Linked DNA regions of Butyricimonas faecihominis. The protein of the gene in region 1 binds, or shares a complex with, the protein of each later gene. Links are inferred from orthologs where the notes say so. Each region holds a gene or a part of one and is shown in the gene's direction. Other genes may lie near its edges.

What was found. Proteins that work in one complex are often made in the same cells at the same time.
Region 2: R8806_RS18245 (region 1) and rplL share a complex: the UniProt entries of both Escherichia coli proteins name them as parts of the 50S ribosomal subunit. The link is inferred for Butyricimonas faecihominis from one-to-one orthologs.
Region 3: R8806_RS18245 (region 1) and ykgO share a complex: the UniProt entries of both Escherichia coli proteins name them as parts of the 50S ribosomal subunit. The link is inferred for Butyricimonas faecihominis from one-to-one orthologs.

Annotation. Positions count from the first base shown.
Region 1 is NZ_AP028155.1:4,395,022-4,399,422, reverse strand. The notes cover bases 738-3,680. They hold R8806_RS18245 (type B 50S ribosomal protein L31), read left to right. Parts: upstream 738-2,048; coding sequence 2,049-2,312; downstream 2,313-3,680. Other genes in these bases: R8806_RS18240 (GlmU family protein), read right to left, coding at 2,448-3,623; R8806_RS18250 (Fic family protein), read left to right, coding at 1,064-1,819; pgeF (peptidoglycan editing factor PgeF), read right to left, coding at 738-926. Also shown: R8806_RS18260 (CidA/LrgA family protein), read right to left, coding at 1-105; more of pgeF, read right to left, coding at 111-737; lon (endopeptidase La), read left to right, coding at 3,833-4,401.
Region 2 is NZ_AP028155.1:2,573,343-2,576,124, reverse strand. It holds rplL (50S ribosomal protein L7/L12), read left to right. Parts: upstream 1-1,093; coding sequence 1,094-1,471; downstream 1,472-2,782. Other genes in the region: rpoB (DNA-directed RNA polymerase subunit beta), read left to right, coding at 1,565-2,782; rplJ (50S ribosomal protein L10), read left to right, coding at 533-1,051; rplA (50S ribosomal protein L1), read left to right, coding at 1-503. UniProt on the Escherichia coli protein: The binding site for several of the GTPase factors involved in protein synthesis (IF-2, EF-Tu, EF-G and RF3). Is thus essential for accurate translation.
Region 3 is NZ_AP028155.1:3,942,740-3,945,552, forward strand. It holds ykgO (type B 50S ribosomal protein L36), read left to right. Parts: upstream 1-1,255; coding sequence 1,256-1,372; downstream 1,373-2,813. Other genes in the region: secY (preprotein translocase subunit SecY), read left to right, coding at 1-217; map (type I methionyl aminopeptidase), read left to right, coding at 242-1,012; infA (translation initiation factor IF-1), read left to right, coding at 1,023-1,244; rpsM (30S ribosomal protein S13), read left to right, coding at 1,406-1,783; rpsK (30S ribosomal protein S11), read left to right, coding at 1,802-2,191. UniProt on the Escherichia coli protein: One of the last ribosomal proteins to be assembled in the 50S subunit, it contacts a number of helices in the 23S rRNA, acting as molecular glue.

The DNA of each region.
Region 1 (4,401 bases):
AAACATCATCCCCAACACGCTCCCCGGCACAAAACCGTTCACCAACCAAGCGCAACATTCACCCAGTAAATAAAAAGCCATAATAATAAAAATTCCTCCTAACATTCCATCTATATATTTAACATGATTCCCGCCCCGAATCGTCCCGTGTTTCCCCGGTCCCCTCGATAAGAAAAAAAACGATCATGATGACAGACGGTACAAATTCCCGCCACTTCAATACGAATATCCTCCACCCCCACTTGCCGTAATTGACGACGATTAGCCTCCCACAAATTCAACAGATACTTCCCGGCCTGTTTCCCCGGTTCGATCAATCCCGTCAGGTCTCCCAACCCCTCACGTGCCGCCTCCACGACTTCTTCCCCGACCTCAAAACAACAGGGTCCGATAGAAGGTCCTATCCCGACAATCACATCCCGGGGTTCACATCCAAACTCCTCCCGCATCCGCTCTACGGTCTTCGCTGTAATTCCTCCCACCGTACCTCGCCATCCCGCATGAACAGCAGTAATAACCTGTACCCGGGGATCGTACATCAAAACAGGAACACAATCGGCAGCAAGCACCATCAGACAAACACCCGTTTCTCTCGTAATCAAAGCATCTGTCGAAGATAAGCGAGTCGCTTTCTCCCGTCCTCCCCGACCACGTTGCGACCGGGTCACGACTTCTACGTGAGTGGTATGTTTTTGTTCTCCCAAAATAAAATCATCCACACCACAACCAACAGCCTCCGCCAGCAACATCCGGTTAGTCAACACCCGTTCATCCCGGTCCTCATCCATGAATCCCAAGTTCAACGCGGCTTGCCCGCCGACACTAACGCCACCTTCCCTTCCCGACACGAAATGAATTAATCCCGGAAAATCCCGTAATCCCAAGAACTGGTAGAACGTAACTTTATCTCTCTCAACCCTAATCATATTTATTCGTTCTTTTGAGCGCACAAAGATACAACATTCCAAACAAAATTGTCAACATAAATCGTCTTGTCACAAATAACCATAAAAAAATAAACCCCCGTTTTGTTTACACGTATCATCGATAAAAAAGAACGATTATGTGGCAAGAACTATGTAAAACCCGCGAAGAATACCTCGAAAGAGCGAAACTGGACACGAAAGGCTATTCGCCCCGACGGTCGGAAACGTTACTCTACGAGATTGCCCGCCTAGACGGCATGGACATTAAAAAACAGGACTTTTTCAATATCCTGAACGATATTGAGATCTCACCCAAAGTAACACGAGAAGACACGCACCGGATAAAAGACCTGAGCAACGCATTCCTTTACCTTGTTAAATGTGCGCAACAACGCAAAAGGTTCTCACTCGACTTCATTCGGGATGTCAGCGCAAAAGTGATGCAACACACGGGCAAAGAGGTGTACACGACGATCGGCGGTTACGATACCTCGCTGGGCGATTTCCGGCTGGGAGAAGAGTACTATGAAGAGGGTATCCTCGCTAATTATGCCCAGATCCCGGATATGCTGGAACAACTGTGTAAAGAGACAAATGAAAAGTTGGGGAACGTTCACGACATACTGACCGTGAAACTTGCCGCAGACTTTCACTATCGTTTCATGCACATAAAACCTTTCGGAGCCGGGAATATTACCGTCGGCCTCCTGATGATGAACTATATCCAGATGATGTTCAGGGAACCGCTCATCCTCATCCCGGGAGAAGACAAGGCAAAATATCTCGCTGCCATAAAAATGCAGAAGGACACCCCAACGCCCGAAACATTCGAACGTTTCGTGGGTGAGGAATTACTTTCCCAGCTTCGCAAAGAAGTCACCCCGCGGAAATAATATTATCCATTTCCCAATGCCGGAAGTATGTTCTGACAAGCATAAACTCCGGCATCACTTTTTAATCCAGAAACCTCCCTCCCTACTATAACTCGTGAATTTCAATCCTTTTCGCCAGACTTTTCTCGCTCTCAATTAAAAAAGTCTCTGAAATTCTTTGTGATTTATAATGAATCAACTATCTTTGCTGCCCGTTAAACTAAGGAACAATTTTAAAATTATATACGAAATGAAAAAGGGCATACATCCTGAAAATTACAGATTAGTAGCGTTTAAAGATATGTCTAATGGAACGACTACAATCACCAAGTCTACTGCTGCAACGAAGGAGACTATCGAGATCGACGGAGTTGAATATCCATTAGTAAAGATGGAAATCTCCAACTCTTCACACCCGTTCTATACCGGTAAAATTAAACTGATCGACACTGCAGGACGTGTTGACAAGTTCATGAACCGTTACAAGAACCACATGGAAAACAGAAAGAAATAATTTTTCTGATATAATACAAAAAGAGGAGATTCTAAGAATCTCCTCTTTTTGTATGGTCACAAGTTGCAGGTTGAACCTTCGGTTATGCAAGTTACAGGTTAAAAATGTAATCCTTAACCTATAACTTACCTATTTTTATCGTTCGGGATCAGCAAAAACATGCTCTATAATCCGGCGATCAACATCATGAAACGTCTTGTTCCGGCGTTTCATGACAGCCTCAGCCGTGGAAACGAACTGATTCATTTTATGCTCCGTAAACCCACTGGCTCCACCCCATGAGAAAGAAGGAACAAAATTCCGAGGAAAATCCGAACCGAAAATATTGGTCCCCACACCGATCACTGTTCCGGTGTTAATCATGGTGGAAATACCCAGTTTTGCATGGTCACCCATGATCAGACCGCAGAATTGAAGTCCGGTCCGACGGAAATGCTTGGTCTCGTAATCCCATAACTTCACCTCCACGTAAGTGTTCTTCAGATTAGAATTATTCGTTCCGGCACCAATGTTACACCATTCGCCCAGCACGGAATTCCCGAGAAAACCGTCATGCGCCTTATTCGAATAGCCAATCATCACGACGTTATTGACCTCTCCCCCACATTTGCAATACGGCCCGAGAGTCGTTGCCCCGTACACCTTGGCCCCCATCGTCAGTACCGAATGCTCACACATGGCCAATGGGCCCCGCACCAAAACACCTTCCATAATCTCGGCATCTTTACCGATATACACCGGACCACCCTCCGTGTTAATTACCGCACAACGTACAACAGCCCCCTCTTCGACGAAAACGGGATGTTCTCCATACACCTGCACGCAACTATTCAACGGGACACTCTCACGTCCTTCCGTGATCAACCGGAAATCAACCTCCAGTTCTCGGGCATTCAGAGAAAACAAATGATAAGGATAAACAACACGGGTAAACACTCCCATGTATTCTTTACGTGTAAAATCGGGTATCGTCACTGGATCAAAGGTTGCAACGTCCTGTTTACCCATTCGCACGGCGATCAGACAATCACCCTGTAATAACATCTCTCCAGCCTGCAAAGACTTGATTTCCTGAATCAATTCATCATTCGGGCATACCGAACTATTGATAAGCAAATTATCGTCTTCCACAGACAACGGGAACTTTTCCTGAAGGTAATCTTTGGTCAGATATGCAACCTTATCCCCAAACCGCTTTTCCCACTTTTCCCGGATCGTGAGAATTCCAACCCTCAATTCAGAAATCGGACGAGTAAAAGTCAAGGGCCTTAAAGTACCCCAACTTTTATCATCAAACAAAATTATTTTCATTGTGTGTTTTATATTTGCACACAAAAGTAACAAATGCATCATATTTCACAAAAAAAATCTTTGGCATAGGAATTGTCCTATTATGTAGTGGTTTATTTTTCAGCGCCTTTTTGTCAAAATGTCAGTTTTTGGAACAAGGCTAACCACGGGAAAACCGGAAATAAACCAAATGTGGAAAAGTTTAAAACAATAGAGATAAGGAGATCATAATGAATAAAATAGATTTAAAAGATATTTTACAAGAAAACTTGGCGGACGATAATCAAGATTATTTATCCATCCTTGGAGACGAGAAGGAGATGCTCAACGACCACACGGATATTCCTGACACTCTGCCAATTTTACCGCTACGGAACACAGTTCTGTTCCCCGGTGTCATAATTCCTATAAATATTGGTAGGGAAAAGTCACTGAAACTCATCCGGTACGTGTATAAAAGCAGCGTACCCTTCGGTGTTATTGCCCAGAGAGACACCAACACGGAAAATCCCAAACTGGAAGACCTATACACGATAGGTACAGTTGCCACCGTCTTGAAGATATTGGAAATGCCGGATGGAACAACGACGGCTATCATACAAGGCAAAAAGAGATTCGAACTTGATGATATCCTGTACGATGAACCCTATCACGTGGGAAAAATCATTGTTAAACAAGAGGACACGATCACGGAAGAAGATCAAGAGTACAATGCTATCGGAGAGGCTTTAAAAGACATGGCCTTGAAGATTGTAAAATATTCCAGCAACATCCCGAACGAGGCAGGATTCGCTTTGAA
Region 2 (2,782 bases), 1.8 Mb from region 1 along the record:
TACCTCATGGAACCGGTAAACAAGTAAGAGTTTTGGTTTTGTGTACGCCTGATAAGGTGGAAGAAGCTAAGGCTGCCGGAGCCGATTACGTTGGATTGGATGAATATATCGAAAAATTGAAAGGCGGCTGGACCGACATCGATATTATCATCACGATGCCTTCTGTAATGGGTAAAGTAGGTGCTCTTGGTAGAATTTTGGGTCCTCGTGGATTGATGCCAAACCCGAAGAGTGGTACTGTAACCCCGGAAATCGGGAAAGCAGTAACCGAGGTGAAGGCTGGTAAGATCGACTTTAAAGTTGACAAATTCGGTATTATTCACGCTTCTATTGGTAAAGTTACATTCGAGCCGAACAAGATTATGGAGAACGCTAGAGAATTCTTGAACGTGATCAATAAATTGAAACCGGCTGCCGCTAAAGGTACTTATATCAAGAGCGTGTATCTGTCAAGTACGATGAGTCCCGGTATTCAAGTAGACCAAAAGACTTTACTTGATTAATGTAGTAATCTAAAAAGGACTTCAGTAGTATGAAAAAAGAAGATAAAAAAGTCGTAATAGAAACCTTGACGGAGCAAGTGAATTCTTACAAGCACTTGTATGTTAGTGACATTTCCGGTCTTGACGCTGTAGACACTCAGGCTTTGCGTCGGGCTTGCTTTGATGCTAACATCAAACTGGTGCAAGTGAAGAACACATTGTTGAAAAAGGCTTTGGAAAACGCTACCAACAACTACGAGGAAATTTTTTCTGCGTTGAAAGGCGATAGCGCAATCATGTTGTGCGACACCGGAAACGGTCCTGCAAAACTGATTAAAGAATTCCGTAAGACTAAAGACAAACCGGTATTCAAGGCCGCATTCGTAGAAGAATGTGCTTATGTTGGCGAGGATCAGCTTGAATCGTTGATCAGTATCAAGTCTAAAGAGGAGTTGCTTGCAGACATTATCGCAATGTTGCAGGCTCCGATGCAGAATGTTATTTCCGCATTGCAATCCGGACAAAATACTATCGCTGGTGTTGTTAAAACACTTTCTGAAAAAGAATAATTTTTATAGTTTAGTAAACAAACAATTTTAAATAGTATAGAAATGGCAGATTTGAAAAAACTTGCAGAAGAGCTAGTAAACCTTACCGTAAAAGACGTAAAAGAATTAGCTGATATTTTAAAAGAAGAGTACGGAATCGAACCTGCAGCAGCTGCTGTAGCTGTTGCTGCTCCTGCAGCTGGTGGTGCTGCTGCCGCTGAAGCAGAGCAAACAGAATTCGATGTAATTCTTAAGTCAGCTGGTGCTGCTAAATTAGCTGTTGTTAAGTTAGTGAAAGAATTGACCGGTCTTGGATTGAAAGAGGCTAAAGAAATAGTTGACAAGGCTCCGGCTCCATTGAAAGAAAAAGTTTCTAAAGAAGAGGCTAACACGCTGAAGACTCAATTAGAAGAGGCAGGAGCTGAAGTTGAACTTAAATAAAATAAAACCGGTTGGTTTTTCCAGGTTTAGAGTCTCATGTGGACTCTAAACCATTTTGTTGTTATGATTGTTTAGGTTCAAAAAAAATAATAGATGTCTTCATATAATTCAAACAATAGAATAAGCTTTGCATCGATAAAGAATCAGTTGGAATACCCTGATTTTCTTGAAGTGCAATTAAAGTCTTTCAAGGACTTTTTTCAATTAGGTACCACGCCTGAGAACAGAAAGAATGAAGGCCTTTACACGGTTTTCAAGGAGAATTTTCCTATTACTGATACTCGGAACAACTTTGTTTTGGAATTTTTGGACTATTTTATAGATCCGCCTCGCTACACGATCGAGGAGTGTCTGGGTCAGGGATTGACTTATGGCGCACCCTTGAAGGCGAAATTGAAGTTGTACTGTACAGATCCGGAACATGAAGATTTTGATACCGTTATCGAGGATGTATATTTAGGAAATGTTCCTTACATGACCCCGAAAGGTACTTTCGTGATCAATGGAGCAGAGCGAGTGGTCGTTTCTCAGTTACACAGGTCTCCCGGTGTTTTCTTCGGGCAGAGTATTCATGCGAATGGTACGAAGCTTTATTCCGCTAGAATTATTCCGTTCAAGGGTTCCTGGATCGAGTTTGCCACGGACATCAATAACGTGATGTACGCGTATATCGACCGGAAGAAAAAATTGCCGGTAACCACTCTTTTACGAGCTATCGGTTTTGAAACGGATAAGGATATTCTTGAAATATTTGGTCTGGCTGATGAAGTGAATGTTTCCCGTACGGGGTTGAAGAAAGTCGTTGGCAGACGGTTGGCTGCTCGTGTTTTGAAATCTTGGATTGAAGATTTCGTTGATGAAGATACCGGTGAAGTTGTTTCTATCGAGCGTAACGAGATTATCGTTGACCGTGAAACAGTGCTGGAGCCTGAGCATATTGATGCGATTGTCGAGTCAGGTGCGAAGACGATCCTTCTTCACAAGGAGATGCAAAATCTGGCAGATTATGCCATTATATATAACACGTTACAAAAAGACCCCTGTAACTCGGAGAAAGAGGCCGTATTACATATTTACAGGCAGTTGCGTAGTTCGGAGCCGCCTGACGAGGCTACTGCCCGCGATGTGATCGACAAGTTGTTCTTCTCTGATAAACGTTACGATTTGGGTGACGTGGGACGTTACAAGTTAAACAAGAAATTGGGACTTGCAACAGATCCGGATATCCGTGTTTTGACGAAAGAGGATATTATCGAGATCATCAAATATTTGATTCGTTTATTGAACGCTAAGACCGACGTGGACGATATT
Region 3 (2,813 bases), 450 kb from region 1 along the record:
GGGAATTGTAGCAATTCTTCCGGCTTTCGCCCAGATCTCGGGTGTTAACCACCAGTTTGCTCAGTTCTACGGAGGTACGTCTTTGTTGATTTTGGTTGGTGTAGTGTTGGATACATTACAACAAATCGAATCACACTTGTTGATGCGTCACTATGACGGGTTGATGAAATCGGGACGTATTAAAGGTAAAAATCCTGGAGGACCTGCTGCATATTAAGAAAATAAATTGTACTTTTGCGGCATGATTTTTTTAAAGACACAGGAGGAGATTGAGTTATTGCGGGAAAGCAACCAATTAGTAGGAAGGACTTTGGGTGAAGTGTCCAAACACATTTGCCCGGGTATTTCGACTTTAGAGTTGGATAAGATCGCTGAGGATTTTATTCGTTCGAATGGTGGCATTCCCGGATTTCTCGGGTATGGAGGGTTCCCGAACACGCTTTGTATTTCAGTGAATGACGAAGTGGTTCATGGGATTCCGTCCTCTCGTCGTTTAGAGGAAGGTGATGTCGTATCCGTTGATTGCGGGGTTGTGAAGAATGGTTTTTATGGGGATAGCGCCTATACTTTTGCTGTCGGGGAGATTAGTGATGAAGTGAAAAAGCTTTTACAAGTGACAAAAGATAGCTTGTACAAAGGGATAGAGCAGGCTGTTGCGGGAATGAGGATAGGAGATATTGGTTATGCCGTGCAGTCGTATGCCGAAGCGAACGGATTCTCTGTTGTCAGAGAGCTGGTCGGTCATGGCGTGGGAAAGAACTTGCATGAAGAACCTCAAGTGCCGAATTACGGACGGAGAGGGCAGGGATGTAAATTGAAGATCGGAATGGTGATCGCTATTGAACCCATGATTAACTTGGGCGCCCGTAACGTTTTCCAGATGGCAGACGGGTGGACGATAAAGACAAGAGATCATCTGCCAGCCGCACATTTCGAGCATACGTTGGCTATTCGGAAAGGAGAAGCTGATATTTTGTCGACATTTGAATATATAGAAGACAGGAAATTGTAAAAATTGAATTATGGCGAAACAGCCTTCGATAGAGCAAGATGGAGTAATAACGGAAGCATTGTCAAATGCTATGTTTCGTGTTGAACTGGAAAACGGGCATATCATAACGGCCCACATTTCGGGGAAGATGCGAATGCACTATATAAAGATACTTCCGGGAGATAAGGTGAGAGTGGATATGTCCCCTTACGATCTCACGAAAGGTAGGATAACATTTAGATATAAAAATTAAATTGTTGAGCAATGAAGGTAAGAGCATCTGTTAAGAAGCGTAGTGCTGATTGCAAGCTTGTAAGAAGAAAAGGCGTCTTGTACGTCATTTGCAAAAAGAACCCGAAGTTTAAACAACGTCAGGGTTGATTATTAATTTAGTAAAAAGAGTAAAAAAGATTTATGGCAAGAATCGTTGGTGTAGATTTGCCCTCAAATAAGAGAGGGGAGATAGCTCTGACCTATATCTATGGTATAGGTAGAAGTAGTGCCAGGACCATATTAGAAAAGGCCGGCATCGATTTTGACACTAAGGTGAAGGATTGGAATGACGATCAACTAGCTGCTGTACGTAATGTCATCAATGGTGGGTACAAAGTAGAAGGAGAGTTGAGAACTTCTGTCCAAATGAACATTAAGCGACTGATGGATATTGGTTGCTACAGAGGAATCAGACATCGTATCGGTCTTCCGGTAAGAGGACAAAGTACGAAGAACAATGCCCGTACGAGAAAGGGTAAAAAGAAAACTGTTGCTAACAAGAAGAAAGCAACTAAATAATTGATTAGAGATTGAATTATGGCAAAGAAGTCTACATCAAACAAGAAACGGCTAGTTAAAGTTGAAGCCGTGGGACAAGCACACGTTCATTCCTCTTTTAATAACATCATTATCTCGTTGACTAATTCAAGCGGACAAGTCATCTCTTGGTCATCAGCAGGTAAGATGGGATTTAGAGGATCAAAGAAAAACACTCCTTATGCAGCCCAGACGGCAGCTACCGATTGTGGTAAAGTTGCTTTCGATTTGGGGATGAGAAAAGTTAAGGTATATGTCAAGGGACCGGGTAACGGTAGAGAATCAGCAATTCGTGCTATTCACGCTTGCGGAATCGAAGTTGCCGAGATCATTGATGTTACGCCACTTCCGCACAATGGATGTCGTCCTCCCAAACGGAGAAGAGTCTAATGTAATTTTAAATTGTAAATTGTAAATTGTAAAATTTGAGATTCGAACGATTTGAAGAATCGCGACAATTTAAAATTTAAAATCTAAAATTTAAAATCATAATAAAATGGCTAGATATACAGGACCTAAGTCTAAGATAGCAAGAAAATTTGGTGAGCCCATTTTTGGACCGGATAAAGCGTTAGAACATCGTAATTACCCTCCCGGACAACACGGTATCGCTCATCGTAGAAAGAAAATCTCTGAGTACGGTACTCAGTTGAAAGAAAAACAAAAAGCAAAATATACTTACGGTTTGTTGGAAAGACAATTCCGTATCTTATTCGAGAAAGCTGAAAGTAGTAAGGGAGTAACCGGTGAGGTATTACTTCAATTACTGGAATGTCGTTTGGATAACGTGGTTTATCGTTTAGGAATCGCTCCTACCCGTGCGGCTGCCCGTCAGTTTGTTTCTCACAGACACATCACCATCAACGGTCACGTATGTAACATTCCTTCATGTCACGTTCGTCCGGGAGATGTTGTTGCTGTAAGAGAGAAATCTAAGGCACTGGAAGTGATTAACGAATCATTGAGAGGAAATAGAAGTAGCAGATACTCTTGGTTAGAGTGGGATGCTGCA